Regions from separate parts of the Solibacillus sp. iso_87 genome, predicted to be linked through region 1. Evidence: riboswitches for the same ligand, from Rfam matches in the RefSeq annotation. Region 1 holds a riboswitch; each other region holds the start of a gene.
The links. Region 1 has a riboswitch for cobalamin ahead of AC0VXV_RS08120 (glutaredoxin family protein). Riboswitches for the same ligand answer to the same signal wherever they lie in the genome.

Region 1 (10,734 bases):
TTTTATACACCAGCTGGAGTAGGGACAATCACCTCGGAAGGAAAAGAAATTCGTAATTTCAATGGAAAGGATTATGTTTTAGAGACAGCGCTAAATGCTGATTTTTCTATAATTCGCGCTGCTAAAGCTGACCATTTAGGCAATCTGATTTATAACAAAACCGCTCAAAATTTCAATCCTATAATGGCTGCAGCTGGAAAAGTTACGATCGCAGAAGTTGAGGAAATTGTGGCAACGGGTGAATTGGATCCCAATATGATTCAAACGCCGAGTATCTATGTCAAGGGTGTGCTTCAGGCAAAACAAGAAAAGAAAATAGAAAGATTAACAGTACGTTAATTAAGAAAGGAGTATTCTAAATGACTTTATCTAATAGGGAACGAATAGCCATTCGGGCTGAAAAAGAAATTGAGCACGGTAACTACGTCAATTTAGGAATTGGGATGCCTACATTAGTCGCAAATTATATTTCTCCAGAAAAAACCGTCATCTTGCAATCTGAAAATGGTTTGCTTGGAATCGGACCTTATCCTACAAAAGAGGAGGTTGATCCAGATTTAATCAATGCCGGAAAAGAGACAATTACAACAATACCTGGCTCCTCTTTTTTCACAAGTGCAGAATCATTCGCAATGATCCGCGGCGGACATATTGATGTTGCCATTTTGGGTGGAATGGAAGTCTCCGAAAAAGGCGATTTAGCCAACTGGATGATCCCCGGAAAGATGATTAAAGGTATGGGTGGTGCGATGGATTTAGTCCATGGTGCGAAAAAAATAATTGTCATAATGGATCATGTCTCGAAAGACGGTTCTCCAAAAATTAAAAAAGAATGTTCTTTACCTTTAACTGGCAGAGGCGTAGTCCATAAAATTATTACGGAAAGAGCCCTAATTGAAGTAACATCACGCGGTTTAGAACTTAAAGAAGTATTTGAAGGATATTCTGTTGAGGATGTAATCCAAACGACTGAAGCAAATTTAATTATTGAGAATGTAAAAGAGAGCGTTTCTATTTAACTGTTTTCCTGCCAGATAAATGATGTAATACACCATAAATAAGAGTTTCTTTCATATGGCTATTGTCCAAAGGATAGAACTCTTACTACTATTGTACGAGGGGGATTTATATGGATTTGTTGGTTATTCTATTGGCGCTAGGATTATTAATGTTTGCTGCCTACCGCGGTTATTCAGTCATATTATTTGCACCAATCTGTGCGCTTTTAGCGGTTGTATTAATTGCACCAAGCAATGTTTTACCATTTTTCTCAGGTATATTCATGGAAAAGATGGTCGGATTTATTAAATCATATTTTGCTGTTTTCCTATTGGGAGCTATTTTCGGAAAAGTTGTAGAAATGTCAGGGATTGCCGAGTCAATTGCCAAAACAATTGTCGGCTGGCTTGGTGCGAAACGGGCAATGCTCACGATAGTATTGCTTGGCGCCATCTTAACATACAGTGGAGTGAGTTTATTTGTAGCTGTATTTGCGATTTATCCATTTGCTGCACAAATGTTTAGACAGGCAAATATTCCTAAACGTTTAATTCCGGGTACGATTGCTCTTGGTGCATTTACCTTTACAATGGATGCACTTCCCGGGACACCGCAAATACAAAACGTTATACCAATTGCCTTCTTTAAAACGGATATCTATGCTGCACCGGTTCTAGGTATCATAGGGGCAATTATTGTTTTATCGGCTGGGTTACTATACTTGGAATCTAGAAGGAAAAAAGCCGAATTAGCTGGAGAAGGTTATTTTGGATTTGATTCGGAAACGGCAGTTACGATTCAAAGTGCAGAAGTGAAGGATGAGCCTGCTCTTCCCGATTTAACAGCCAAACAATCGCTGTCAAGACAAATCCTAGCTTTTGTCCCGCTTATTTTGGTTGGGGTTACCAATAAAATATTTGTTACAAGTATACCGAAATGGTATCCAAATGGCTTTGACTTTGAAGCAATTGGCTTGAGTGCCTATAAAGTAGATGTAGCAACATCTGCTCCTATTTGGGCAATTATTATGGCGTTGATTGTGGGGATAGTATCATCGATTGCCTATGATTTTAAAAGGGTATTTAATGGATTTAAAGAAGGTGTTAATACAGCCATTGGAGGATCGCTGCTGGCTACTATGAATACCGGCGCTGAATATGGATTTGGCGGAGTCATCGCGGCTCTTCCAGGATTTGCAAAAATCAGTGACGGAATATCTACAACATTTACAAATCCACTTGTCAATGGTGCGGTTACAACCACTACTCTTGCAGGTATGACTGGTTCCGCATCAGGTGGTATGGGGATTGCGTTGGGAGCAATGGCTGATAAGTATAATCAAGCGATTATGGCTGCGAATATTCCACCAGAGGTAATGCACCGTGTAGTGGCAATGGCTTCAGGAGGCATGGATACCCTTCCGCATAACGGAGCGGTTATTACCCTGCTGGCGGTAACAGGACTCACACATAAACAGTCTTATCGTGATATTTTTGCAATTACAATCATTAAAACCCTAGCCGTATTTGTAATCATCGCACTTTATACATTCTTTGGGTTAGTATGATAGATCGGTAGTTACTAGATGGGCTGTTCAATACACCGAGAGTTTTAAGTAGTGTTTTGGAAATCAAATTTAAACGGAGCCAGATCATTTGGCTCCTTATCAAGGAGGCGTTTTTGGTGGTACTAAATAAAGTGGTATTCATTACAGGTGCGGCACAAGGTATAGGATTTGAGATTGCGAAAGAGTTTTATACAAAAGGTGCTACTGTTGTGCTATCAGATATAAATGAAGAAAAAGTGAAAGAGTCAGCAAGCACCCTTGGAGAACGGGCAATCGGACTTAAATGTGATGTAACAAAAGAAGAAGAAATTATATCAGCAATTGATGAAACGGTACAGAAATTTGATCGAATCGATATACTTATAAACAATGCTGGTATGCAGCATGTTGCAATGATTGAAGATTTTCCGACAGAGCGTTTCGAATTGTTAATAAAAATAATGTTAACTGCTCCATTTGTATTAACTAAGCATGTGTTACCGCATATGAGAAAACAAAAATTTGGCCGTATTATTAATATGGCTTCAATTAACGGGCTTGTTGGATTTGCAGGGAAAGCAGCCTATAATTCAGCCAAACATGGTGTTATTGGTCTAACAAAAGTTGCGGCACTTGAAACTGCATCAGATGGCATAACGGTTAACGCTATTTGTCCAGGCTATGTAGATACACCACTTGTTCGAAATCAATTGCAAGACTTAGCAGCAACACGTAATATACCTCTCGAAAACGTATTGGAAGAAGTGATTTATCCACTCGTTCCTCAAAAAAGATTACTTGATGTAAAAGAAATCTCTGATTTGGCTCTATTTATCTCAAGCGAGGGAGCAAAAGGAATGACTGGTCAGGCGATCGTTTTAGATGGCGGGTACACAGTCCAATAATTAATCCAGTAATGTTCATCTTTGTTTCTAGAGGTTTTTAACATAGCTTGTGCCTCGAAATCCAAGCTGTCTCGGCTTTGTGGGGTCCTTAACTCTCACGCAAAGACCTTTATTAATTAAACGGATGCCAAATTTACTGAAGTAATGCAGGTGTGTAGAAATTTTTTCACCTTTCAACACACCTGTTTTTGTTTGTCATCTGTAAACAGGCGATACCGGAAAACTGCTTGTGGGATATGTGAAATTACCTTTGTAAACAGTCAAGGGAAAAATATGGACTTGATATTTGCTCACTTCCCTCCTTACCAGCTATTGTTAATTTGGCTTATTTATTTTGTCCTATATTTAAAAGTGTCGGATAATATACATTTCATTACTGTAAAAGCTCCTTAATAATTAGTTCTAATTTTTTATAATCTTAAGCAGTTGTTTCATTGCTTTCTTTGCTTCCGGAATCGGAAATACCGGGAAAACATGGTTCATTTTTGGGTATTCATAGTAATGGATTGCTACACCCTGTTCTTTTGCTTTATCGAGAAGCATACTTGCATCGACTAGCAGCAGTTCACCTGTCCCGATAAAAGCGGTAATTTGTCCGATGTCTTTCAGTTCTCCATGCACAGGACTTATTTTGTAGTCGGTTAACTCCAATCCGTCCGCCCATAACCTGCCAAGTTCCTGTGCGCCTATCACTCCTAGCATCGGGTCAAGTTTTTCAAGTTCTCTGTAGCGCGGATCTTCACCCCGTACATCGAGCCATGCGGAATGTAGAACAATATGCTGCGGCTGTTTTTTGGAACATCTTTTAACATCCTGCGCCAGCGCCAATGACAAGCCTCCACCAGCAGAATCCCCCATAAAAAAAAAGGAGCATCATATTTTAAAACGAGATAATCATATAAATCGTGAATGGCATTAAAGCATTCTTTATGTGTATGTTTTGGTAGCTTCGGATAAATCGGCACAATAATCGTGAAATTTGACTCCTGTGCAAGCTTCACTAAATAACGCCAATGAAAAATCAGTGGATCATTAATATACGCACCGCCGTGGAAATAGTAGATGACCTTTTCCGGTGTTTGCTGTTCATTGATTGTATAATAGTGCATGCTATTCAGTTCGTCTTTTTGTATTTGGTGCTGCTCTCTAAATTTAGCATCCAGTTCATATGGTTTCTCGTTATGTTTCATTGCAATATAATCATCTAGCAGTCGTAAATCCATAAATTTCTTCTTTGTTCCGCGAAGTATTAAAAACTTCTCAAACAATACACTTTGCACGCTTCGCATACAATGCCTCCCTTTTTTCACATCCAACTTGTTCGATTTCCCATTGTTATCAATTCGACTAAAATAAATTGATCCCCTTTTAAATGGAAAAACGTTTCCACTTATTCATATGTACGCTTAGTAACTATTAGAAAACCTCAAGATAATTTCTACTTACTACTATTTTGATAAAACAAAAATGCAATAATTCTGAAACTTTTTTCCAACCTATTTTCTATGTATTACAGGAAAAAAACGAAAGTGGATAAAAGGATTTAAATTTGCCTATCATGCCCTTTCATACCGCCGTAAATTTTTACGTACGATTTATTCCATACCGATATGAATTCTTCCGTTAGCAATCATTTATTATTTTGAAGGGTTTTCCGCTAACTTTATATTTGTTACGCTATTGCTCGTGATCGTATTTGTTTTTCAAACGTCATATAATTACATAAAATGGGAAAAGGAAGATTAAAAAGCCTGAGTTCATTCGAAACCAGGCTTTTTTCATTATTTCACTCCGCTCGAACCAAAGCCCTTATCACCGCGCTCCGTATCCGACAGTTCGTTTGTTTCTTCAATGAACACTTGCGGGACATATTGGACGACTAGCTGAGCGATACGCATTTGCTTTTCAATCGTAAACGGTTCTTTCCCGTGATTGATTAAAATCACACCGATTTCACCGCGGTAGCCTGCATCAATCGTACCTGGACTATTTAACACCGTAATCCCGTGTTTCAATGCCAATCCACTTCGGGGACGTACTTGCGCTTCGGTTCCTTCCTGCAGTTCAATCTGAATGCCAGTTTTAATTAATCCGTATTCACCAGGCAGTAAAACTTTCTCTTCAACCGCACTTAAATCCATCCCTGCATCCCCTTCTCGCGCTTGTTTCGGCAATACAGCATCCGGGTGGGCTTTCTTAATTTTCAATTGAATTGACATATTCAACCAACTTTCTCATTTATAAAATCTATTTACATGCAGTTATAACAAAACCATATTTTTTCTTTATTTTCAATAGGGAGTTTTCTAGAATTCTTATTGGATTTATGTTATCTTTCTTTAGGCTCTTTACTTTTATGTTGTTAAAGCTTATACTCAATTCAACTATATATTGTGTTTTTTTATCACGGTACTACTAAATGTAGTTTAAAAGGGAAGTTTGGTGTGAATCCAACGCTGTCCCCGTAACTGTAAATGCTGACTGAAGACGAATAGACCACTGTGCAATGCATGGGAAGGTATGTCTGACGGATGAGGCAAAGCCAGGAGACCTGCCGCGTTAAAACTACGTACATTTCTTCGGGGAATAGGAAATGGAGGCGCTCTTTAACTCGTTTCCATTTCAAGCTATCCTGTTTTCCGGGATAGCTTTTTTATTTGTCACAAATCTCGCCCGCATACATGTACGACACGATTACTAGTAATATTTATATAGCGAGGGATTCTATTATGAAACTTTATACGAAAACAATTTGCCCAAAATGCCTATGGGTAAAATCAGAACTTGATGCGGCCAACTTGGAAGTAGAGGTCATTAATATTGACCAGGACGAAACAGCTAAACAAAAAGTAATCGATGCAGGTTTTCTATCTGTGCCGTTATTTGAAATAAACGGTGAGTTTATTGCAGAGCCGACATCTATTATCGATCGCATTTCTGAAATGACTGCATGATCATTTATGCTTCACGAACTGGTAATGTACGATACATCGTGCAAAAACTCGGCTTACCCGCAAAGGAACTGGCCGAAGTGATGAAAATCGATGAACCGTATCTTTTATTTACGTATACGGATGGATTAGGCTCTGTCCCCCCTATCGTCGACCAGTTCATGACTGCGCACTTTGATTTATGCAAAGGAATCATCGTAAGCGGAAACCGGAATTTCGGTCATGGTTTTTTCGGCCGTGCTGGTGACCTTTTAGCTGCACAATACGGAATTCCGTTAATTGAAAAAGTGGAAATGCGAGGAACTCCGGCTAATTACGAGTCGATTACAGATTACTACTACTCCATTTGGAAAGAGGCATCGATATGAAACAGTATTTAAAATTAAATAACGATATTTTAAACCGTTACCGTGCAACCGGTGAACTGGATTTGGCGAAAGACAAAGAAGCAACACGCCGCTATTTTCTGGAAGACGTCAATGTCCGTTTACGCTACTTTATTGATATAGAGGAAAAAGTGCGCTATTTAGTTGATGAAGGCTATTACGAAAAAGAGTTTTTTAATTTGTACACAATGGACTTTATTAAACGTATGTACAAAAAAGCCTATTCCTACAAGTTCCGGTTCCCTTCATTCATGAGTGCTTCGAAGTTTTACGAAAGCTATGCGATGAAAAGCCGAGATGGAAAAGAGATTCTTGAAAAGTACGAGGATCGAATTGTCATCATCGCCCTTTATTTAGCACAAGGTGATGAAACGTTGGCGGAAAAGGCCATTGAAGCGGTCATGACTGCCTACCAGCCGGCAACACCTACTGCTTTAAACAGCGGGAAAAAAGCGCGTGGTGAGCTTGTCTCATGCTTTAAATTGACGATGGACGATACGATGAATTCGATCGCGGAAAACATCGGTTATTGTCTGGAACTTTCCCGTTTAGGCGGCGGTGTCGGGGTAAACTTGACCGATCTTCGTCCTTTAGGTGATCCGATTAAAGGGATATTAAACCGTGCGAGCGGGGTTATGCCCGTTGCGAAACTGCTGGAAAATTCATTCTCGTATTCGAATCAGCTTGGTCAACGAAATGGTTCAGGAGTCGTCTACCTGAATGTTTTCCACGGTGATATTGAGGCGTTCATCTCTTCCAAGAAACCAAATGCCGACGACAAAATCCGTTTAGCTACACTATCTACAGGGATTATTCTTCCAGATATTTTCTTTGAATTAATGCGCCGAGATAAAGATATCGTCCTGTTCAGTTCTTATGATATTTATAAAGAATACGGGAAACGCATGTCAGAAATTTCGATTACAGAAATGTACTACGAGTTATTGGATAATCCGAACATCCGTAAACTGAAACGATTAAATGCCCGTAAATTGTATACGGAAATTAAAAAAGCGCAGTTTGAATCAGGCTACCCGTTTGAAATATTCGATGATAATGTTAATAACGAGCATCCATTAAAAGAAATCGGGCGTGTGAAGATGTCGAATCTATGCACTGAAATTCTCCAATACCAGCAAACAAGTGTTGTTACCGACCAAAACGAGCCTAATGTATATGGCCTTGATGTTTCTTGCAATTTAGGATCGATTGACATTCACGAAGCGACGAAAGTTCAGGATTTCGGACAGCTTGTCGATACAGCAATACGTCTATTGACGAATGTTTCTACGATGACCGATATCGTCAACGTCCCTTCTGTGTCCAAAGCCAACAAAGTGATGCACTCTGTCGGTTTGGGCGTTATGAACTTGCATGGTCACCTTGTACAAAGTGGAATACGTTATGGTTCCAAAGATTCGATTGAATTTATTGATGCATTTATGGAAGCACTGAACTATTACTCATTAAAAGCATCAATGGAAATTGCTAAGCAAAAGAACGAAACGTTTTATCGGTTTGAGGAAAGTGATTATGCGAGTGGTGTTTACTTTGAAGCTTATATAAATAAAGAAGAAAAAGAACTTACACCTGAAGTGATTAAAGCACTTGGGGGTACACCGATTATTACTCGAAATATGTGGCAGCAGTTGAAGGCTGACGTATTGGAGCATGGACTATTCCACTCATATAGACTTGCAATCGCTCCTACTGGCAGTATTTCCTACATCCGCAGCTGTACCGCTTCCATCGCCCCTGTAACAGAACGCGTGGAAGTTCGTGACTATGCGGACAGCCGTACAATTTATCCGATGCCGTTTTTAACAAATGATAACCAGGAACTTTATACCGAAGCCTATGAAGTAAACCCGTATGAGCTGATCGACCTTTACGCAGCCGCGCAAAAGCATGTCGACCAGGGGATTTCCATGACACTATACGTAACCGATCAGTGGAACACAGAACAATTGGCAAAAGCTTATATATATGCGTGGACGAAAGGCATTAAAACCGTTTATTACGTACGCCAACGATTACTAACAATTGAGGAGTGTGTCGCATGTCAGATTTAACGTATAAAGCGGTCAACTGGAATACCCCGACGAGTGAGCTGGCTCGTATTTTTTGGGACCAGCAATGGAAACAAATATGGTTCCCCGAAGAAATTGCAGTCAGTAAAGACATCAAACAATGGAAGGAATTCGAACATCAGGACACATACAAAAAAGTGTTCGGCGGCCTGACATTGCTTGATACGGTACAAACGAACATCGGCATGAATGAAATTGCCAAGTATACACCCGATTTCCAGGAGAAAGCGGTGTTAACCGTATTCGGATCGTTTGAAGCAATCCATGCAAAGTCTTATTCATATATTTTTACAACACTATGTACAAACACTGAAATCGACGAAGTTTTCGAATGGGTCCAAAAAAATGAGTTTCTACAATATAAAGCAAACCGCATTGGCGAAGTATACACCGCTATAAAAGAAGATGACCCGGAAAGCTTATGGAAAGCAATGTTCGCTTCAGTTATGCTGGAAAGCTTTTTATTCTATTCCGGCTTCTTCTACCCGCTTTATTTAGGAGGACAAGGTGTTTTAAGAAATAGTGCGGAAGTGATTAGTTTAATTTTGCGTTAAATCGTGGCGCAAGTAAAACTCTTTGAATTCAGGGAACATCCTAACGTTAAGTCGAGGACAATCCTGAGCCAAGATTGATAGTTAAAAGGTAAAAATATATCAATAAGGTGCAACGATCATCGAAAGCACATGGTTTTACATGGAAGCGAGTAGAGTAGGGTACAAGTCAATAATGGTATCCGAAGCGGAGAGATATAGCAAAAGCTATATATGATATGATCTGATCTTATAAGAAATTATAAGCTGCATATAGCAGAAGTAAGAATGACGAACTTACTTGAAACAAAATGGACGAATCAATCCACGGAGTAGCAGTCGGCTTTTTCGCCCAGAACATTTTCAAAACGTTCCCAGCAGAAAAACAGCAGGAGCTAACTTTGTGGGGCTATGAATATTTACTCGATTTATATCAAAATGAAATGAAGTATACCGATGATTTATACGCAGAAACGGGACTTTCCCCTGAAGTGAAAAAATATGTGCGCTATAATGCAAATAAAGCGCTCATGAATTTGGGGCTCGATACGATGTTCCCTGACGAGGAAGTCAACCCGATTGTCATGAACGGAATTTCCAATACAGGATCCACTTATGATTTCTTCAGTCAAAAAGGAGCAACTTATGCGGTTGCTAAAGTGGCCCCGATTACTGATGATACATTTAAATTTTAAAATTTAAACGCTATGGTTTTGAAGTGACCCCTAAAAGTTAGACACGGTAATTTAACCTAGGCAGCTTGGGTGAACTGAGTTCGGTATTGCACCGGACTCAGTTTTAATTTTGCCTTGATTCGTTTCGTATTGTAATATTCTATGTATTTTTCTAGTTCTATTTTAAAATGCTCGATACTCTCGAATTCCTTTAAGTAAAGGAATTCAGATTTTAGTATCCCAAAGAAATTCTCCATCACTGCGTTATCATGACAATTTCCTTTGTTTCATATTGTTTGACCCATTTTAAAATGGCTTGATAATTCGTTCCCATTGACATGACAATTTGATAAGAACTTTCTTTACCATCTAAGTAACGTAACGCCGCTTGTAATTTTCTCCCGCAGTAAATTTTGCCATAGAAAAACTGCACCTCCAATTGTTAGATGTGGTGCTGCACCCCAAAAGTTAGAGTAAAAAACTAACTTTCGGGGTGTTTTCCTATGGCAAAATATAGCGATGAATTTAAGTTAAAGGTTGTGAAAGAGTATTTAACAGGAAAAATAGGTCTTAAACGATTAGCTAAAAAATATTCCATTCCATCTAATACAGCGATTAGAACATGGGTAGTTGCCTACAAAGCATATGGGGAT
Region 2 (10,734 bases), 1.5 Mb from region 1:
CGGAAGGAATGAATTGGCATGACCTTACTTCAGAAGAACTTGAACAACTGAGTGCAATATTAGATAGCCTGGAAGTGAGGAAGAAATTAATTCCTAACATACAGGCGTTTAATGCTGATTCGTATATTATTATATACAGCAAAGAGACCGAAACCACTTATAGAATAGAATTTGACTACGAAAGAAAAATAATCGGAATCATCGAAGGTCAAAAAAATATGGATCAGTATATTGTAGACGGGGATTCAGAATTGTTTCTCTTTGTACAAAATCTAATTAAAGATAATGTGAAAAAATTATAAAAGAGAGGGAGTCAAAACGACTTCCTCTCTTTTGAATTATATTTCTTGCTACAAATCACATACATTCATTTCATAAGCCTCAATAGGACACCAAAAATAATCCTTCTACTCCTTACCTTCAAATACCGTTATCTCTTTAGCTGTAAATGTCAGCCTTTCGGAATCTACACTTGTTATTGGCTCTTCAAAATATACTGAAACCATATGATTTATATTTAATTCATTAAATGTTGCTACATCACCAGCTTGAGTTTTAATAATCGTTTCCTCGGTTATTTTTATAGCACAAGAATAGCCTACGTCATCTTTACTGTTATTCGATTTTCTGACTAAATCGGAACACCCAACATTGATGCTATCTTCTCCAATTGAAGAGATTTCTCCATAAATAGAATATGTTTCATTTGAACAAGCAGTTAAAAAAATGAAACTAAATATTAAGCTTAATTTCTTTATATTAAACACCTCCATATGCTCAATACTTCGGATAAGTATTTTTATTATCCTTCATTTTTTAATGAAAAGGGAACGATATGGGCTGGAATCATAGCCTTAGTAGGAAAATAAAAAACAGCGGGAAGCTTCTCCCGCTGTTTTTTATAATTCAACCAGTATAAAACATTGGTCATCGTGATTGTATTTACTATATATATTTTCTTTGTTTTCGAGTGCATTTTGAATGGTCTCTTTTGTTTTTGCTAATGGATTCGAAATCGTGTCATTAAGCAAATGATTTAATGTGTTTAACTCAAATGCTTCCGAAACGCCATCTGTATACAAAAGGATTCTTGTCCCGGGTTTATAGTGCAAAGTTCTTGATTTAAATTGAATGTTATCAAATGTTCCTAATGGCGGATTGGTTGCACCTAGCTCATGCTGTGCACCATCGTCTGCCTGTAGGATGGCAGGTGGGTGACCAGCATTTAAATATTCAATCGTCTGTGTACTAATATCAATATTTAAATAGATTGCTGTACAGTAATGCCATGCATCATGGTTGTTTTGAAATAAATCGTGCAAGTATTGGTCCAGCTCCTGCAATACATTTTCAGGTGCTGCTTCCCGTGATATTAACTTCTGGAACATCGATTGAAGTGACATCGTAATTAAAGCAGATGAAACGCCGTGTCCCATAACATCCAATAAAATAATGCCGTATTTTTGCGGTGTTATTTGATAAAATCCAAAAATATCTCCAGATAAAGCTTTGGACGCATGGTAATAAGATAGAATCTGAATATTGTCATTGATAATATCTTTCGTTAAGGCGGTTTCCTGAATTTTTTTGGCAATCTGTAAATCACGTTCGGTTTCTCGCATGATTTTCGTGTTGATTTGATTAGCATGTTCTAAATCCTGTTTTTTTCTTTCCAATTTCAAAAGGGCCTGCTCTTTTTCTAAATAAGCTTCTTCCGTCATTTTTCTGGAGTTAATGAGCGCGTCTTCCAATGCACTGCGATTATGGATTGGAAATATCACACCAATTATTAGATTACCACCTTGTTTAGACGCATTTAATAATATAGGAACTTCTTCTTTCATTACAGTTAGTAATGTAAGGAACATTTCCTCTATAGCTTGCTTCACTTTCATCATTGGTACTAGATAAAGCTGACAAAAAATCTGAGAGGAAGGAGATAATACTACATTAAAATGCTTTCCTATAAGTTGCTCAGATGATGGATAGTGCAGCAAATTTAGCAATGTCTTGTTGATAGTAAGAATTTTACCTTCTGAAGATAAAGTGATAAATCCGCACGGAGCGTTTTCTATGAGTTCATCCATTTAAATTTCCCACGCCCTCACCGATAAGTGGCACAGATTGCTCCAATAAATAATTTTTAATCAATTGAATTGTTTCCCCTGGGTCGCTCATATGTGGACAGTGACCGATTGCGTTCATATAGGCAATCGTACTGTTTGGCATATTCTCATGTAAGTACTCGCCAACTACCCTTGGCGCAATAATGTCTTCAGAACATTGTAAAATAAGGGACGGGACAGTAGCTTTCGGAATATCTTTACGATTATCAGTAAAGAAACAAGCCTTTGCAAACGTATTCGCAAATAAAGGATCTGTTGAACAGAAACGATCTTCCAAATCTTTTGCGACACTTGCGTTTGCTGTATTATTTAATAATGTAATCGAGAAAGCATTTGCCCAACCGATATAATTTTTTTCCATTAGTTCCATTAAATTGAGTAAATCTTTCTTTTCAAAACCACCAAAATATGCAGGAGGATCATTTACATAACTTGGCGATGGAGCGATCATGATCATTTGTGAAAAATATTCTGGTTTCGATAAAGAAGCCAATAGACCGATCATACTACTAACCGAGTGACCGACAAAAACAGCATCCTTTATATCGAGAGCCTCACAAACATCTAATAGATCCTGTACGTAACCGGACAGTTCTCCATATTTCACAAGGTCAAAAGCTGCACTATCTGATTTTCCAAACCCGACATAATCAAATAAAATTACTTGATAATTCTCTTCAAAAGCAGGAAAAACATCATTCCATACCGTTTGGTCACACCCGAATCCAGCAGCGAATATTAATGGTTTTTGACCTTTTCCACGAATATGTACGTTATTCCGCTTTATCGTTTTTTGGATCATGAACAACACTCCCTTCTAATATTTCGAAAAAATATTTTCATTCTATTAACTTGTAATTCTGGATTAAATAAGAAAAGAAGTAAAGGGATAAGACTTAGTATCATAGGTTTATGATACTTTTTGTACTTAAAATAATAAGATTCTTTTCGTTACTTCATTATATCAAAGATTCTTATTGCAATAAAATATCCATTTATTTTTAAGAATGTGCTACATTATAAGGAAAAAGTGTTAATTAAGAGAGGGTAAACCAATAATGGGTTCGCAATTGACCATGTATATAACGCTTGTTTGTACGTCGGGAGTACTGAATTTGTACTTATGTCTCTATGCCTTTAGTAAACGTCATAAATATACGAATATCGCAAATTATTTTATTTTCTATACAGCAGCCATTAGCATTTACTGTTTTGCTTCGGCTATGACTTTAATATCGACGACGCTCGAACAAATCAGTTTCTGGAATACCATTCTCTACATCGGGATGCCTACATCTGCTACTTTAGGCTTATTATATGTCATGAGTTATTTAGGCTTTAAGTTGACAGTTAGAAGAAGCATGCTCATACTTCTTATTCCGTTTATCACAATTATAATGGTAGCGACAAATAACTGGCATCATTTTCATTATCGAGTATTTGAACTAGACCCGAATTTAGGGGCACCTTTCGTTTATCAGGAGATAGGCATGTGGTATATGGTGCATGGTGTATACACGTTTTCCAGCATGTTTATCGCATTTTTGCTGTTGATTTCCCATTGGAAGGAAACGGCTAAGACATATCGTCCACAATTGATCGCGTTAATGTTCGGTCAGCTCGTTCCGATAGTAACGGCCTTTCTTTATTTGAATGGATTAACACCTCCTGGGGTGGATCCGGTACCGATGATTTTATGGCTTTCTTCATTATTATACTTGTGGGCAATCAGCACATCGCAGCTGTTTCGGATTATGCCGATTGCGAAAGATACAATCTATAATAGTATTAATGATGGGGCCATCGTATTGGATGAATCTTACCGGCTTATTGAATTCAATCAAGCATCGAAAGTGATGCTACATAATTTGAATAAGTCGATGTTCGGCAAAAACTTTGTGAAGTTTTGGAAGGAGCAGACAGGGGAGGCCCTGCCATTCAAATTAACGGCCGATATTGAGGACGTTCAAGAAGTAAGGTTATGTTCCGAACATGCGGAGCGGGTTTATCAAGTCCGTATTACTTCATTGGAACAAGCGAGAAACAGCAAAGGACTGTTGTTGGTTTTTACAGATATTACGGAAATCAAAAGGCTACAGGAAAAACTGGAGCAGCAGGCTTATTATGATGAGCTGACTAAGATTTATAATCGCCGCGCATTTCTGCAGCAAAGTGAGCAGGATTTTGTGGCAGCTAAGGAAACAAGTATGCCATTCACGGTCCTATTAATGGATATCGATCATTTTAAACGGGTGAATGATACGTACGGGCATCATATTGGCGACCAGTTGCTCGTGCACGTCGTAAATGCTTGTCAAACAAAATTGCTGGATGGCCATTTCTTCGCGCGTTACGGCGGAGAGGAATTCGTCATTGCGCTGAAAGGGTTCAATGAAGGAGAAGGTGAAATATTAGCCAACCAACTCCGAACTGCCGTTGAGCAGGCTCCGCTCATGACGGAAGCAGGGAATCTTTCAGCTACGTTAAGTATTGGTGTCGCGGAAGTAGTGGACTGGACAGAAGAAACACTGTATCAGCTATTACATAAAGCAGATACCGCTTTATATACGGCGAAGGAAGAAGGACGCAACCGCGTGAAAGTGTATGCGGCAAGTGATAGTGTACTTAGTTGATTTGAGGGATACCAGCATGGAGAAATTCATGCTGGTTTTTTTATTTGTTGAAGGGGTGTTGTGAGTTTTATGAGCTGAATTCCATACTACCTAGTGTTAGTAGAATATGTTAGCATAGTAAAATAATAACTAAATAGGAGTGCAGTTATGGCACAAGGAAATTCAAAAGCAATTTCTATATGTATTAGCTTAATTTTAGCTCAAATTATGTGCGCGGGTTTCTTGTTTAAAAATATCCAGCTACTTATTAATCCGTCATCAGTCATTGCTAAATGGTTAGCAGGGATTTCCTTTATCCTGTTTTCGTTTTTGTTTATCGTCTCGTTATGGGCGACAATCAAACATTTTAAAGGAACAGATGCGTTGGACCATCATACATAAACAATTTTCAAGAAGGGGGATTGTGATGATCGGATTTATTTTAACAGGGTTTTTGTTAATTTTTGCGAGTAGGAAATTTTATAAGCATAGGGCGGTTTTTAAACAGCTTTCGAAAAAAGAATGGCTACAATTTGCTGCAGGTTTTTTATTGGCATGGGCTGGGGCCGTTTTCATCATTATAGGTGGTTCCAATATAACGGATATGATTGAAATCACATGGCTAAATAACCTATTAGAAATTGGATTGATTTTGATTGGATTGGCGTTAGCAGGCATCATTCTAAATAAAGTCTTGCCGAAAAAAATTAAGGGAATTTATTCTTGAGAACAGCGAAACGGGGAAAATGAAAATGGATGATATAATCGGGTTTGCAGTAGTTGGAATTATAATTGCTTGTTTAATTTATGCTTTAATTAAACAAATTAAAGAGACAAAGTATAGCGGAAATTGCATTGGCAGCCCGCTGTATCGAAAACAATTGTCTAGAAAAAATAAAGTGATGACAGTTGCGTTATTTGGATTCCTTGTATTTTACATATTGAATATCGTGAGCGGTATCACTTCATCTATCCAGATATCAGAAAACTTTACTACACGCGGGGCTTTATTGAGTCTTTTTGTTTACTTTTTTGCAAGGATAGTAATGAAACCAAAGCAGGTTGATCATAGTAGGAATTTATATAATTAAGCTTTTAGAGGTAGGAGAGTGCTGCGATGAGAGAACGCTTTTCAAATTTAGACGAAGATGATCGACTCGGGACATTTAAAGATGTTCTGAAGTGGCAGCGATCAAAGCAAAAGAAAGTTGTCGATTACGAAGTACCGCAGTGTGAAGAAAAGCAGAATGCGTTTTTACAAAGTAACCGTTCAGAGCAGTCTGTTACGTGGATTGGTCACTCGACATTTTTGATTCAAAAAGAAGGGCTCAATATATTAACGGATCCGGTTTGGGCAAATTGGATGGGTGTGGCGAAACGGTTAACGAAGCCGGGATTGCGGTTAGATGAGCTGCCGGATATTGATATTGTACTTATCTCGCATGCGCATTACGATCACCTGCACGTACCGACGTTAAAGGCATTGAAAAAACGAAACTCGGATATATTATTTCTTATTCCGGAAGGGCTCGGTTATTTAATGAAGCGTCATAAGCTGCACAACTTTATCGAGCTATCATGGTATGACAAGTATGAAGCAGGGGCGCTCGAAATTCATTTCGTTCCCGCGAAGCATTGGACAAGACGCATGCCGTGGGACACGAATACATCGCATTGGGGCGGCTTCGTATTGCAAACGGTATCGGATGAGCAAAGTATTTATTATGCTGGAGATAGCGGATATTTCAGAGGCTTCAAAGAAATCGGCGAACGCTTTAACATTCATACAGCATTAATGCCGATTGGTGCATACGAGCCGGAATGGTTTATGCATGCCTCCCACGTGACACCCGAAGAAGCGATCCAGGCGTTCTGTGATGTCGGGGCACAAGTGTTCATCCCGATGCATTACGGTGCGTATATGCTGGCCGATGATACACCGAAAGAAGCGATTGACCGGCTGCATTTCCACTGGCAGCAGGCGGAGTTGGAAAATGCGGAGCTGAAAACATTGGCGATTGGGGAAACGTATCAAAGCTGAATGCATACACCTCTTGACGAAAAAACAGGTTCAAAGTAAAGTAATGATAAATTCATCAAGCATTAGGTGCCCTTTAAGGGAGAATAGGGAATAAAGTGAAAAGCTTTAGCGTAATCCCAACAATGTATAGAGGAGTTTCGTAGCAAAACCCACTGGATGTAAATCTGGGAAGGGGTTATGGAATCGAGAATCTGAGCCAGGAGACCTGCCTAATACGCTTACTGTTTATAGACACTGGATATGTCTGTAGTTTATTTGTTATCGAATAAACTGCAGGCTATTTTTATTGTCAAAATTCATTTTAATGGGGGAAACGAATATGGAATTATTACAGCAAACGATTGAACAAATTCAGGAAATCGACCGACAAATGGAAGACAAAGCACGACAGTACATAGACTCATTAGCAAAACCGCCTCAAAGTTTAGGGAAGCTTGAATCTTTAGCTATGCAAATCGCTACAATTACCGGCGAGCTTGCACCGAAAATTGATAACAAAGCGATGATCGTTATGGCCGCAGACCACGGTGTGTATGAAGAAGGGGTAACGCCGAACCCGCAAAGTACAACGGTTTTCCAAACACTTTCCTTTCCAAAAGGGACGACAGGGATGTGTACGATTGCGAAAACAACGAATGCAAAAGTCATCCCGGTAGATATCGGAGTAAAGGAAGATTTACCTCAAGATGCGGGAGTAATCATTAAAAAGGTGAAATACGGGACAGACAATATGGCGAAAGGTTCTGCCATGACACGAGAAGAAGCGATTCAGGCGATTGAAGTAGGGATTGAAGTCGCTGTTGAAGCCATTCAAAACGGTATCAATCTTATCGGTACCGGAGAAATGGGTATCGGGAATACGACGCCGAGTGCAGCGGTTCTTTCAGTACTTCATGGCTGTGATCCGCTGGAAGTAACGGGCTTCGGAGCTGGAGTTGGAGCTGGCGGTATCGAATATAAAGCCGAAATTATTCGAAAAGCGATTGCATTAAATAAGCCGGACGCGGATGATCCGATTGATGTTGTGGCAAAAGTAGGCGGACTGGAAATTTGCGGGATGGCGGGAATCTTCCTTGCAGCAGCGGCGAATCGTGTACCGGTCGTAGTTGATGGGTATATTTCAACCGTTTCAGCATTAATCGCTTATAAATTGAATCCGAATGTGAAAGCGTATTTGATTCCATCGCATTTATCGGAAGAGCCAGGTGCAAAAATTGCGGCAGCGCTTTTAGGACTTGAACCGATGTTGCATATGAATATGCGACTTGGGGAAGGATCGGGTGCTGCATTAGCGTTCCCGATTCTTGATGCGGCTTGTTCGATGATTACGAATATGGTCACGCTGGAAGAAGCGGCAGCGCTCTTAGTAGCCAAGTAGAAAAGAGTTTCAAGAAAAAAAATTCATAAAATAAAATTTACTAAACTGGCTACATTAAAAGAAACAATTACTTTTCATGTAGCCTTTTTTTCAATGAATAAAGTGTGCCCGGAAAATAAGTACGGTTTTTCAGTCTATTCCATTTATTTTACCAGTAAAATACCAATAAGCGGAACTTTATCGTTTATGCAGCCAAGCAGAGACGATAAAGAAAGCTCTACCCAATCCTTGTAAATGTAGTGTGCGACCAAAACATTACAGGTAATGGACAGAACTTGATTTAATTTTACAGAAAATTCGGTGAAGTTCAAGCAATTGTCCTGTCAAATGCATTCCCTCTGTAATATCCTATATTAACTAAATGTAAAAACATACCCGAACTGTTAATAATAGATAAAAAAGTGCTTTTTTATTCGAACATGGAATAAAGTAAGCGGTAAATAGGGTATGGAAACGTAAGACCAATAAAGAGGAGAGGCGGGAGGGGCATTAAAGGAAACGGGGTGATCACTATTTCTCCGTATGTGAAAGGTCGTTTTTGAATATATTCGAGAAAAGGATGAAGATAATATGAATCAAATTTTTAAAAAAGATGAGTTTATTATTATTCCTTTTTATAAAGGGCGAAAGCAGGAGTATATGGTCGTCAATACGAAGAAGGAATTTAAAAATGGACATACGCACTTAAAGTCATTTAAGATGGCCAAGTATTTGATCAATCTTGCGCGATGCCAAAAAATTAATTCCGGGTTAAGACCATATTTATTAACAAGCCTTACAAGAATATCAGCAGATCGTGAATATATTCAGAAATTGGAAGAGCTTCTAGCCGTAAAAAGAAGTAAAGGATCAAAAGCTTCTTATTATAATAAAGCAATTTAATTACAATAAAAGTATAGACCGCTTTTTCAAGAAATTGAAAGAGCGGTTTTTTGCATGGAGCTCATTACCTGAAAGCTCAAATATTTGGCTAAATCATTTTTAATAACGCGTCTTCACCAATCATACCTTCTTCGATACCGCACGCTCTCGCTTCGTATGTGACGGATTCCAGTGGAGCTTTAAGTAAGTCATCGATCGTTCGAACACCAACTGCACGCCCAGCAATGATTTTACGATCGGCCAACTTTTCATTTAACAGTCCGACATCGAGTGCACCACACATAATGTACCCATGCTCATTCGAAATCGTCAGCAATGTTGTTTTAGGTAATTGAACCGTTACAGCAGTAAATAAATGACCTTGAAGATCAATCGTTTCCGTATAGACGATAACCTTCTCCCCCTTTCATATAAATCATATGAAACAATTGAAAAATGGTACTTGTTTTCGGGGAAATTTATGTAGGGTATTTCAAAAGAGCAGCTTTTTCCACTTTACCCAGCTTTCGTTCTACATTCAAGGTGCCAAGTTCTACTTTCTGGCCGAACTGTTCTACTTTCAAGCCGGAACTTTCTAATATTCCCGAACCATTCCTCTTTTGAGCTAAGTTGTTCCACTTTCCCCAGCTTTCGTTCTACAATCAAGGCACAGAGTTCTACTTTCGCCCCAATCCGTTCTACTTTCCCCGGTCTTTCATTTCACCCGGCACAGCAATACTTACAAACTCTAACAAATCCTTTATATAACCTTAACATTCCACCTTTACACTTAGAAAAAATGTAAAGGTGGAATGTTGTCTATGTCTAGGAAATTATTAGCTGCTGCACTTATTGGAGCGGCGGTCACTACACCTGCCATTGTCGCAGAAGCAGCGTTAAGTCTGGATGCCCGCTATGATTCAGGTGTTCAAAATGAAGATGGCGGTACAACGGAAATCGTTGCGTATAACCCGCACTCACATGCAACATATGTCGTAAATGGCGAAACGAAAAAAATCGAAGCAATCTCACTCAACTATACAAAAGACGGAGCAATGAATTTAAAGCCTTTCCTTTCGATTGATATCGCGAAAACGATTGCCTCATTTGACCAAATTTTTGAATACGGGGACTTAACAAGTATTACGGTACATCCGAAAGAAAATGTGATTGCGGTGTCTGTACAGGCAAAAGGCTACAATACTGCCGGTTATGCCGTAGTACTCACTGGTGAAGGCAAGCTTCTTGGCGCTACAAAAGTAGGCAGTCAACCAGATAACATTACATTCACAACAGACGGGAAGAAGCTTTTAACGGCAAATGAAGGCGAACCGCGTGAAGGTTATGGCAAGGATATTGTGGACCCGAAAGGCAGCATTTCTGTTATTGATACAGCAAACGGCTATGACGTTCTAACAGAAGAGACGCTTTTCTTCGATGCATTCGATACACCTGAAAAGCGCGCGGAGCTCGTGGCAGACAATGTAATATTAAAGAAAAATACGAACCCTTCTGATGATTTAGAGCCAGAATACATAGCAGTTAATGAAGCGAGCACAAAAGCATATGTAGCGTTACAGGAAAACAATGCCGTTGCCACTATTGATTTAACATCAAATGAAGTGGTGTCTGTAAAAGGTCTTGGCTTCAAAGACCACAGCAAGCCTGGCAATGAAATCGATTTATTGAAAGACGGCAAAATTGATATTAAAAATG
Region 3 (10,734 bases), 380 kb from region 1:
CTTCATCAATTTTTTATAGCGTCTATCCCCAAGCAGCTTATGGATTTTTTGTAAAACCTCTTTTGGAACGCCGGTAAGAGCCCAGCTGATATTGGCATGCTTCAGAATCTTCTGCAGCTTCTGAACTTCCTCAATGCTCAACTCAAGTCCCTGCTGTTTGGCGAAATCCTGCAGTTGCCTGTCATTCATTCCTTTTAAGTTATCAAGCCATTGTAGCATTTGAATTGTCTTCATCCTTTCAAGTTTAATCCCTTTACATGAACATAAAACTGCATTATACTAACTTGATGTAAATCGTAATGATTTTGAATTAGAAAGAAGCGAACGAAATGAAAAAACCATTGATTGAATTGAAGGATGTTTCCTTTCAATATGAATACACACAAGCATTGAAAAATATTTCGCTACGTGTCAATGAAGGCGACTTTTTGGCGTTAATCGGTCAAAACGGTTCCGGAAAATCGACACTTTTGAAATTAATTTTAGGACTGTTAAAGCCCATGTCAGGGGAAATTAAATTATTTGGCGAACAAGCAAACCATTTTAAACACCGCGAATGGATTGGCTATGTTTCGCAAAAATCCAATGCCTTTAACTCGGGGTTTCCTGCAACGGTCGAAGAAGTCGTGAAAAGCGGTTTATCGCAAAAGGTCGGGCTCTTTAAACGCTATCCAAAAGATGCGGATTTTCTAGTAAAAGGTGCTTTAAAAGATGTCGGCATGGAGAAATTTCTAAAACGGAATATTGGTCAGCTTTCCGGAGGGCAACAGCAGCGTGTATTCATCGCACGTGCATTAGTGTCCGATCCGAAGCTTCTTATTTTGGATGAACCGACAGTCGGAATTGACCGTGAAAATGTGCAGGCATTCTATGATATGCTCGCACATTTGAATAAGCATCACAATATGACAATGATTTTAGTTACACATGATGTGGACACGGTTTCGGATCGAGTCAGTCATGTCGCATGCTTAAACCAGTCGATCCATTTCCACGGATACAAAAATGATTTTGATACGATTTCGGAAGAACAGATTGCTAGCTGGAACGGCCACTCTGTTCGAAAGATTCATTAAGAGGAGCAGGCCGTTATGATAGAAGCTATATTAAACTATGAATTTTTACAGAATGCCTTTTTCTCAGGGCTTATTATTGGAGTAATAGCACCATTGCTTGGTGTATTTATCGTAGTAAGACGTTTATCGCTTATTGCAGATGCACTGTCGCATGTTACACTGGCGGGGATTGCGGGAAGCTTGTATTTGAGCCAATCGTTTGCAGCGCTGGCATTGCTGAACCCGATTTATCTAGGGATTGTCGCATCTGTAAGTGGTTCGATTTTAATCGAACGATTACGCAGACTGTATAAACATTATGAAGAACTTGCGATTCCGATTATAATGTCTGGCGGTATCGGTGTGAGTGCCATTTTTATTTCACTTGCAAGCGGATTTAATGCGGATTTAATGAGTTATTTATTCGGCTCTGTATCTGCTGTGTCTCGTCAGGATTTATATGTTGTACTGGCAATTGCAGTCGTCGTTGTTTTATTTTTAATTCTGTTTTTTAAAGAGCTTTTTGTATTGTCGTTCGATGAGGAATATGCGAAAGCGAGCGGTTTACCCGCGAAATGGATTCATTTAATCTTTATGATTGTTGTCGCACTCGTAATCGCAGCAAGTATGCGTATTGTCGGAATTCTGCTTGTTTCAAGCTTAATGACATTACCGGTAGCTGCAGCGATGCGGTTGGCTCGCGGCTTTAAAGAAGCGATCATTTTAGCGATTGTATTTGGAGAGCTGGCAGTAGTAATCGGACTTGTTTCTGCATTTTATCTGAACTTGGCACCGGGTGGAACAATTGTTGTCACATCGATTTTGATCTTACTATTAGTAATTTTATTAAAAAAACTTGTTTTGAAATTCACGATTAAAACGGAAGGGGAAGAAGTACTGTGAATGCAGCGCGCGCGTGGGAAATATTAAAGGATAATGGCTATAAAAAGACGGATAAACGAGAGTTGATTTTGGGTATGTTTGCAGCTACAGACAAATATTTGACTGCCCGTGATTTGTTATCAGTATTGAAAAAAGATTTCCCTGGGATGAGTTTCGATACAATTTACCGTAACTTGGCCACTTTTGTGGAGCTTGATATTTTAGAAGAAACAGAATTAAACGGTGAGCGTAATTTCCGTATGCATTGTGAGTCGGATCACCATCACCACCACTTTATTTGCCGTGATTGCGGGAATGTAAAGGAGCTGTCTGTTTGCCCGATGGAAATGCTCGGTGAAAAACTGCCGGGTTATGCTGTTGAGGCTCATAAATTTGAGATTTACGGGAAATGTCCGGAATGTCTGTAGGTAGCTGTAAAAAATATTTATTGCATAATTTTTTTTATATGCTAAAGTGATTAAGACAAATTGAATAAATTTGCAGGAAAAAGATGCATTATGCATAAATGGGAATTCGGTGCAAATCCGAAGCTATATCCGTAACTGTAAGCGTTGACGAAAATAAGTGTGATACCACTGCTAATATAGCGGGAAGGTACTTATGAGTAAAGTGAGACGCAGAGCCAGGAGACCGATCTTTTTCTTATCGTAACATCCCTCTTCGGAATTAAAGAGAATGTACGGCAGTCACTGATCGAATGAGCATTGTTTTACACTCTTTTATTGATTTTTGAAGCCATCCATTTTCTTGGGTGGCTTTTTTTCGTTCACTCGTTAATTTCGGTGTGGTACTACTTGAAGTGAGGAGAATTTTATGAAAAAGGATATCCGTTTTTCCTGTTATCCGTTTATGCGGGAAAAATCTAGCTGCGTCGATTATGAAATCCGCACCGATTCTTTGACGACGCGAATCGGTACAATCTTTCCAACGTTAGTTAATGATGCATCCGGTCAAGTCGTCTTGGAAGATCTAAGGAAGATTCAACCGTTAGCCTATCATGCCAATGGTTCGGTCCGCGGTAAATTGGCCATTACATCAGAGGATATACAATGGCTAAGCGATCGATACGATTTTTATGTAGATGAAGTCGGGGAAACGATTCAGCAATTTGTACTGCCCCAAGGAATTGAAAGTGCCGCGAGACTGCATATTTGCCGGAGTGAGGCGAAAAAGTCTTACAGAGCATTACATAAAGTAAGCGAAGAAAGAGAAGTGGATGAAATTCTGTTTGATTTTCTCGGACTGCTGGCCAATGTATTTTTTGTCATGGCGGTCTATATGAATCAGCAGCATCAACAGGAGGAAATTCCATTTATCTCAAAATCCTATCCAACGAAAAAGAAAAAAGGAGTTACAACAAATGAAATTTAATAACAAATGGGTCGTTGCTTTAGCGGCAACATTATTACTGGCAGCATGTGGATCAGATGAGGAAAAAACAGAAAAGGACATTAATAATGCATCCAAAAATGATGGCGCTTCCTATACAGTTGTAGATGACCGTGGTGTTGAAGTGACATTCGATGAAGTACCGGAAACGATTATTTCCCTACAGCCAAGCAATACAGAAATTTTGTTTGAACTGGGCGTCGGAGAACAAATTATCGGTGCAACAGAATTTGATACATATCCGGAAGCCGCACAAGAAATTGAACGTGTTTCGACTTCTACAGTCATTAATGCAGAACGAATTGTTGAATTAGATCCGGATGTCGTGATTGCTTACACAATCGGAGAGGAAACACAAATTACCCAATTGGAAGATGCGGGTTTAAAAGTATTTGTAATTGCCTCTGCGGCGACATTTGATGATGTTTACTCGGATATTATCCAGCTATCTGAAGTAATGGGTGTCGAAGATAGAGGGGAGAAAGTTGTAGCCGACATTAAGGCGCAAATCGAAACAGTACAGGAAAAAACAGCGAATGTCGATACGAAGAAAAAAGCCTATTATGAAGTGTCGCCAGCTCCGGATCTTTGGACTACCGGAAGCAGTACGTTCCAGCAGGAAATAATGGATCACGCAAATGTTGAAAATATATTTGCTGATCAGACGAGCTGGATCAGTGTGACAGAAGAAGATGTTATTACTCGTAACCCTGAAATTATTATTACACCTGCAACGTATATGGAAAATGCAGTTGAGGAAATTCTTGGACGTACAGGCTGGGATAAAATACAGGCAGTCACAGACCAGGCAGTTTATTTAGTGGATGGGGACATTATGTCACGTCCTGGACCACGTATTGGTGAAGCGGTAGAAATTATGGCACAATCAATATACCCGGAACTGTTTAAATAAGTATAGAATAGAAGGACATGCCTTAGTTTAGGCATGTTCTTTTTACATGTAAGGATGAGGAGGGAGACGATTGATCTTTATAACGGGTGGTGTACGTAGCGGGAAAAGTGCTTTTGCAGAGAAATACGCAAGGCAATTAGGTGAGACAAAGACGCTCTACTATATCGCGACAGGAGTATCTTTTGATGATGAAATGAAAAAACGGATTATCCGCCATCAGCAGGACCGTGAAAATCAGAATGCCAACTGGAACACAGTGGAAATGCAAGTTGAAGTTCCTGTAGCAATCGGACAACTTTCTAACGAGGCAGTTGTGCTTTTTGAATGTGTGACAACATGGCTTTCGAATGTACTGTATACATATGAACAAAAAAATGAAAATAGAGAATATATTGATAATTGCATCAAATCGATGCAAAAGCAATTGCTAACTTGGCGGAAGCAAGGTGCTACAATAATAGTTGTATCTAATGAAGTGCTGGATGAACTACCTTCACAATATGAGGAAGTAAATTTATATCGTAAATTGTTGGGAGAGCTTCATCAATGGATTGTCCAAAACAGTGATGAAACATATGAAGTACAATTTCAGCTTGTACAGCAGTGGAAATAAGGAGGAAACAAGTTGAAAAATAGTTGGAGCGGTTTTTTATTAGCTGGGCAGTTTTTTTCGGCAGTGCCGATTAAAAAACAATTGGATATGAATGCCAAGTCTGTTACATGGATGTATGGATTTTTGCCAATTGTCGGATTGCTGATTGGAGCCATAATTAGTAGTGGCGTATTTATACTATCTCGCTATAGTGAGATTTCAGATCTGCTATTGGCGATTTTGATTGTTATCGGGTTGATCATCCTGACAGGGGGTCTGCATTTAGACGGATGGATCGATATGAGCGATGCGTTCTTTTCTTATGGAAAAAAGGAGAAACGGCTAGAGGTATTGGATGATCCGCGAACAGGCGCTTTTGGGGTTATTAGTGTTTTTTGTTTACTCGTATTAAAAATCGGCGTTATTTATGAAATGCTATTGCATGGTCAATTGGCGATTGTGCCGTTTTTAATCTTCATTCCCTTTATAGCGAGAATGGGGATGCTGCTATATTTTGTGACGATGCAGCCTGCAAAGGAAAAGGGACTTGCTGCCTATTTTAAAGGGATCGTCCTTCAAAATAAGCTTGCTGTTCTAATCGGCGTGCAAAGTATCCTGGCATTTGTATGCTGGTTTTATATTGGCGTTTCCAGCTTGTTTATTTTAGTAGTCGTGATGCTGATTACCGTAATTATTTACCGGAATTGGTCAAAGAAACATTTTGGCGGTGTAACAGGTGATTTACTCGGTGCACTCGGTGAAGGGTTGGAGGTTGTGCTATGGCTAACGATATTACTGTGCATTTAATAAGGCACGAAAAAACGATAGCAAATGTGGAGCGTAAATATATTGGCTGGACAGATGAGCCGATACTTAAAAAAGTGGAAGCAGAGATCGATCTAAAGCCTGCTATTATTTATGGGAGCGATTTGCGGAGATGCCGTGAAACTGCACAATGTTATTTTCCGAATGCCGAATATATCGCTTCATGGGATTTGCGTGAACTGCATTTTGGGGATTTTGAAATGTGTACCTATGAACAATTACAGCATAATGAAACATACCGGGCTTGGATTGATGATCCGTTTGAAAATCCGATTCCGAACGGAGAAACGTTTACCCGATTCAATCAGCGCGTATTGGATGGCTTCCATAGGATTATAAATGAAAAGAAAGAATATATGTTCATCGTACACGGAGGAGTAATTCGATTGTTACTTGCCATATACGGAATGAAGGAACAAACCTTTCAGCAAACAGTGGCCAATCATCGTACGATTTATACACTTGGCTGGGATTCGGTAGATGAACTTATAGGAGGTGCGAGATGTACGTTATACTCGGAGGCGCACATAACGGTAAACGAAAATATGCAGAAAAACTGATTTCACAGTTACCGGCAAAAGAACTGGTTGTTTGTGAAGGACACTTGCCAAAAGTAGAAAATATAAATGAAGACGAGCGCTACATAATAAGTAATTTTGAACAATTGATTTTACCGTATCTTCATGAACCGGAAGAAAAGGCTGCCCAGCAGATTTTTGAAAAGATGTTACAAATTGAAGAGCGGGCAGAACTGTTTTGTATTTGTACAGATACAAGCCGTGGTGTTGTACCGCTTGAAAAAGAAGCACGGCAATTAAGAGATACGTGCGGCCGGCTTTACCAGAAGCTTTGTAATGAAGCCCAGACAGTTATTCGTGTATGGTATGGCATCCCACAAATTTTAAAAGGAGATTCTCATGGACAAAACTAAATTACGTTTAATTATTTTAACAGCATTAATTGCGGCAATTTGCGTGATTGGAAGTTTTATTAAAGTGCCGGTAGGAATAGTCGGGACAGCTGCACTCGATTCTGCCCCGGCTCTTATTAGCGCAATCTTTCTACCGCCAGTTTTTGCAGGGGCGGCTGGAGCACTTGGTCATATCGCAACAGGTCTTACATCCGGTTTTCCGCTAGGCATTTTACATCTTTTAATTGCAGCGGAGATGTTTATTATAGTTGCGATATTTGCGATTATGCATCAAAAAGGCCTTCATGTATTTAAATGGATATTTGTAATTATCGCAAATGGTGTTATTGCACCGCTTCCGTTTTATTTTATTATTTCTCCGGCATTTTACATCGGCTCAATTGCCTCATTAACAATTGCGACAGCTGTGAACTGTCTTATCGCGATACTCGTCATGCCTGTATTGAAAACGGTCGTGCAGCGAGTAGGGGTTAATGTATGAGAAATGCGATAGAAGTTAACGGGTTAGTCGTATCGATTGATAATTCGGGTTGTATCGGCACAAAAGAGCACGATATTGTACACGCCCCAAATGAAATTACCGCTTATTTTACAGCTCGTACCGCTATTTTAGAGCAACTTTGCGCGGGTGCCGTCCCGGTTCAGTTATTAATGGCCAATTTTTCGGGCGATGACGTCTGGACGGAATATGAGCAAGGTTTTAAAAAGGCATTTTCCGAAATGGGGCAGGAGATGCCTCCTTTAATGGGCTCGAGTGAAACGAATTTCCAGTCGCTTCAGTCAGCTGTCTCTCTCACGTTGCTAGGGAAAAAGCGATTCGAACGAAATACGAACCATTGCGAGTTCTATGTTGTCGGCGAACCGCTTGTCGGAAATGATGTAATAGAAAATCCACATAAAATAGCCCAGTTAAATGAGTTGTATGAAGGGCTGGTCAACGGAATAATCCAAGCAATATGGCCAACAGGTTCTAAAGGAATTGGGACAGAAATAATACGTTTTGCCGGAGAAAATTATACAGCAGATGTCGATTTAACTGCTTCAGCAGGTCCATCATGTGCGGTATTAGTTGCTGTGAAAAAGGAGTATGTAGAAATGTTCAAAACTAAAATGACAGCACCTGTTAGAGAACTTGTAAAAGTTAAAGAATGATTGTTGAGAAATTTGCTCGAAAACTAATGGAACTGCTAGAAAAAAATATTTTTTGCCGGAAATTAAAAAATACTAAATTTTCTAAAAATAAAGTGGTATGATAGAGTGTATCAACTTAAATTAGTTAAGGAGCATGAAATTATGACAACATACCAAATTACAACTGAGTTATCAACAAATAAAAAACAAAAAACACCTGCAGAACAGCTTGGTTTTGGTAAGATTTTTACTGACCATATGTTTGTTATGGATTATGAAGATGGAAAAGGATGGCATAATGCGACAATTACACCATATGCTCCGATTACAATAAGTCCTGCTGCGATGGTATTCCACTATGGACAAGCGGTATTTGAAGGTTTAAAAGCATATATGACAGAAGATGGTGAAGTCCAGTTATTCCGTGCGGACCGAAACTTCCAACGATTAAATTCTTCCAATGCACGCATTTGCATTCCACCGATTGACGAGGATTTTGCATTAGAAGCTTTAAAAGAATTAATCCGAGTAGATCGCGAATGGGTTCCGACAGCTCCAGGTACATCTCTTTATATTCGACCATTTATTATTGCGACAGAGAGCTATTTAGGTGTAAATCCTGCGAAAAGCTATAAATTTATGATTATTATGTCACCGGTCGGCTCTTATTATAAAGAAGGCATTAACCCGGTCAAAATTTTAGTAGAACAGCAATTCGTGCGTGCCGTAGTTGGCGGTACCGGTGAAGCGAAAACTGCCGGCAACTATGCTTCGAGCTTAAAAGGTTCGGAAATTGCTGCGCAGCAAGGCTATTCTCAAACATTATGGCTGGACGGCAAGGAAAATAAATACGTAGAAGAAGTCGGCAGTATGAACATCTTCTTTAAAATTTCAGGAAAAGTTATTACACCTGCATTAAACGGCAGTATTCTACCAGGGATTACTCGCGATTCAATGATTGAAGTATTAAAATCCAAAAATATTCCGATTGAAGAGCGTGCAATTGCTTTTGAAGAGGTGGTAGAAGCAGCTAAAAACGGCACATTGGAAGAGGCATTCGGTACAGGAACTGCAGCTGTAATTTCGCCAGTAGGGGAGCTGAAATGGCTGGATGAAGTTATTTCTGTCAACAACGGCCAAATCGGCGAAGTAACGCAAATGCTTTATGATACATTAACAGGCATCCAATACGGTAAAGTTGAAGATACATTCGGCTGGACGGTTAAAATTTAATAAAAAGAAATACAGCATTTTCCGTAATGGAAGAATGCTGTATTTTTTATTGTCCTAACTATTTTTCAAGGACTTCTTCAACTCGTGAAAAGTCTTCGCGAGGAAGTATTGCCGATTTTTCAAATGTATTTTTTCCGACATATGTTTCAATTAATTCTTTAACATCAATACCGGAAGAGGCTTTTAATGTTTCTTGTAAGCCGGCCATTAAATCAGTCGCATAACCCGTCACTTTACCAGCACCGCCGTTTGCACCGCCACCTGTATCAACAACTGTAATCTTGTCGATATTTGAAAGTGGGCTGGCAACTTGTTTTGCGTATTCCGGTAACATTTTAACAATCATATCAAGGACAGCCGCTTGACCGTATTGTTCAAACGCTTCTGCAATTTTCTCTTTAGCTTCTGCTTCTGCAAGACCGCGTAGACGGATAATTTCTGCCTCAGCCGTACCTTGAGCACGCTCTGCATCTGCTTTCGCAAGACCATCTAAACGAATGCGCTCTGCTTCAGCTTGTGCCTGTGCTTCAATACGGTATTTCTCCGCATCTGCCTGCGCAAGCTCTTTACGTTTTTGTGCTTCTGCGTTTTGTTCAATTGCATAACGGTCCGCATCTGCCTTTTTCTTTACTTCTGAATCATATTGCTTTTCACGACGCAGAATTTCTTTTTCTTCTAATTCAATTTGCTTTTGACGTTCAATGATGCGTACTTGCATTTCCTGTTCAGTTACTTCCTGTTTGGCACGTGCAGATTCCAATTCGTACGCCTGGTCGGCACGGGCTTTTGCGATGTCCTGCTCACGGCGGTATTCAGCCACTTTTAACTGATTATTTTTCTCGGCTTCCGCAATTTCAGTAGCACGCTCTAATTCAGCCTGTTGCGCTTCCTGAGCTGCTTGAGCACGTTTAATACGTGTTTCTTTGTCTGCTTCAGCAGTTGCAATATCTGCATCACGTTTTACTTGAGCGATTCGAGGCTTACCTAGAGAATCCAAATAGCCGTTTTTATCGCGAACATCTTTAATTGTAAATGATACAATGATCAAGCCCATTTTCGCTAAATCCTGGGATGCGACACGTTGTACTTCCTGCGAGAACTTATCGCGGTTTTTATAAATTTCTTCAACTGTCATCGATCCTAAAATCGAACGTAAATGACCTTCCAGTACTTCGCGCGCTTCACTTTCGCGTTCCTGTTTATCTTTTCCTAAAAATTGCTCGGCAGCAGTTGCAATTTCCGAAATTGAACCACCGATTTTGATGATTGCTGTACCATCAGCCATAACAGGAACACCTTGCTCTGTATAAACTTCCGGAGTTGTTACTTCCAGTTTGCTTGAAAGTAGACTAAGTGGTTTTGCCTGCTGAAAAACCGGGAATACAAATGTACCACCACCGCGAATAATTTTAATGCGGTTTCCTGAATCATCGGTATGTACATTTTTGCTTCCTAAATAACTACCTGTTACGATTAATGCTTCATCCGGACCGGCTGTGCGGTATTTCATAATATAGACGGCTACAAGAGCGACAATTAGAAATACGACTACCCCGACTGTTAATAAAATTCCAGATATACCTTCCAAACCTGACATAAAAATTCCTCCCTTTTTCTAAAATTGAAGTTCTTCTTTCTCATAAATCGCGACCATTGCTGTACCATCACGCATCTCAATAATTAAAACTTGCGTGTCATATGGAATCTCTACCTGATGAAAACTTGCTGCACGCTTTGATATAATGCCGTTTGCCGTTTCGAT

Region 2: it holds a riboswitch for cobalamin, as region 1 does, so the genes downstream of both, cobT (nicotinate-nucleotide--dimethylbenzimidazole phosphoribosyltransferase) here and AC0VXV_RS08120 (glutaredoxin family protein) in region 1, are expected to answer to the same signal.
Region 3: it holds a riboswitch for cobalamin, as region 1 does, so the genes downstream of both, AC0VXV_RS06170 (hypothetical protein) here and AC0VXV_RS08120 (glutaredoxin family protein) in region 1, are expected to answer to the same signal.

Annotation. Positions count from the first base shown of each region.
Region 1 is NZ_CM149656.1:1,646,802-1,657,535, reverse strand. It holds gene AC0VXV_RS08155 (CoA transferase subunit A) at 1-339, shown strand, start outside; gene AC0VXV_RS08150 (3-oxoacid CoA-transferase subunit B) at 360-1,019, shown strand; gene AC0VXV_RS08145 (GntP family permease) at 1,130-2,566, shown strand; gene AC0VXV_RS08140 (3-hydroxybutyrate dehydrogenase) at 2,683-3,450, shown strand; gene AC0VXV_RS08135 (alpha/beta hydrolase fold domain-containing protein) at 3,853-4,308, opposite strand; partial or broken gene AC0VXV_RS08130 (alpha/beta hydrolase) at 4,347-4,559, opposite strand; gene dut (dUTP diphosphatase) at 5,232-5,669, opposite strand; cobalamin riboswitch at 5,841-6,023, shown strand; gene AC0VXV_RS08120 (glutaredoxin family protein) at 6,180-6,404, shown strand; gene nrdI (class Ib ribonucleoside-diphosphate reductase assembly flavoprotein NrdI) at 6,401-6,769, shown strand; gene nrdE (class 1b ribonucleoside-diphosphate reductase subunit alpha) at 6,766-8,859, shown strand; partial or broken gene AC0VXV_RS08105 (ribonucleotide-diphosphate reductase subunit beta) at 8,847-9,428, shown strand; gene AC0VXV_RS08100 (ribonucleotide-diphosphate reductase subunit beta) at 9,719-10,102, shown strand; partial or broken gene AC0VXV_RS08095 (IS3 family transposase) at 10,159-10,365, opposite strand; gene AC0VXV_RS08090 (transposase) at 10,585-10,734, shown strand, end outside.
Region 2 is NZ_CM149656.1:3,106,099-3,116,832, reverse strand. It holds gene AC0VXV_RS15975 (hypothetical protein) at 1-302, shown strand, start outside; gene AC0VXV_RS15970 (hypothetical protein) at 408-773, opposite strand; gene AC0VXV_RS15965 (PP2C family protein-serine/threonine phosphatase) at 900-2,087, opposite strand; gene AC0VXV_RS15960 (alpha/beta fold hydrolase) at 2,080-2,928, opposite strand; gene AC0VXV_RS15955 (histidine kinase N-terminal 7TM domain-containing diguanylate cyclase) at 3,185-4,759, shown strand; gene AC0VXV_RS15950 (hypothetical protein) at 4,907-5,140, shown strand; gene AC0VXV_RS15945 (hypothetical protein) at 5,166-5,465, shown strand; gene AC0VXV_RS15940 (4-aminobutyrate aminotransferase) at 5,491-5,829, shown strand; gene AC0VXV_RS15935 (MBL fold metallo-hydrolase) at 5,856-6,779, shown strand; cobalamin riboswitch at 6,829-7,006, shown strand; gene cobT (nicotinate-nucleotide--dimethylbenzimidazole phosphoribosyltransferase) at 7,099-8,157, shown strand; gene AC0VXV_RS15925 (hypothetical protein) at 8,728-9,039, shown strand; gene AC0VXV_RS15920 (YunC family protein) at 9,128-9,430, opposite strand; gene AC0VXV_RS15915 (choice-of-anchor I family protein) at 9,840-10,734, shown strand, end outside.
Region 3 is NZ_CM149656.1:1,271,189-1,281,922, forward strand. It holds gene AC0VXV_RS06150 (isopropylmalate synthase) at 1-219, opposite strand, end outside; gene AC0VXV_RS06155 (metal ABC transporter ATP-binding protein) at 330-1,076, shown strand; gene AC0VXV_RS06160 (metal ABC transporter permease) at 1,092-1,958, shown strand; gene AC0VXV_RS06165 (Fur family transcriptional regulator) at 1,955-2,365, shown strand; cobalamin riboswitch at 2,430-2,611, shown strand; gene AC0VXV_RS06170 (hypothetical protein) at 2,772-3,329, shown strand; gene AC0VXV_RS06175 (ABC transporter substrate-binding protein) at 3,319-4,260, shown strand; gene AC0VXV_RS06180 (bifunctional adenosylcobinamide kinase/adenosylcobinamide-phosphate guanylyltransferase) at 4,331-4,873, shown strand; gene cobS (adenosylcobinamide-GDP ribazoletransferase) at 4,886-5,659, shown strand; gene AC0VXV_RS06190 (histidine phosphatase family protein) at 5,632-6,237, shown strand; gene AC0VXV_RS06195 (bifunctional adenosylcobinamide kinase/adenosylcobinamide-phosphate guanylyltransferase) at 6,180-6,608, shown strand; gene AC0VXV_RS06200 (ECF transporter S component) at 6,595-7,089, shown strand; gene AC0VXV_RS06205 (hypothetical protein) at 7,086-7,760, shown strand; gene AC0VXV_RS06210 (branched-chain amino acid aminotransferase) at 7,902-8,972, shown strand; gene AC0VXV_RS06215 (flotillin family protein) at 9,031-10,569, opposite strand; gene AC0VXV_RS06220 (NfeD family membrane protein) at 10,588-10,734, opposite strand, start outside.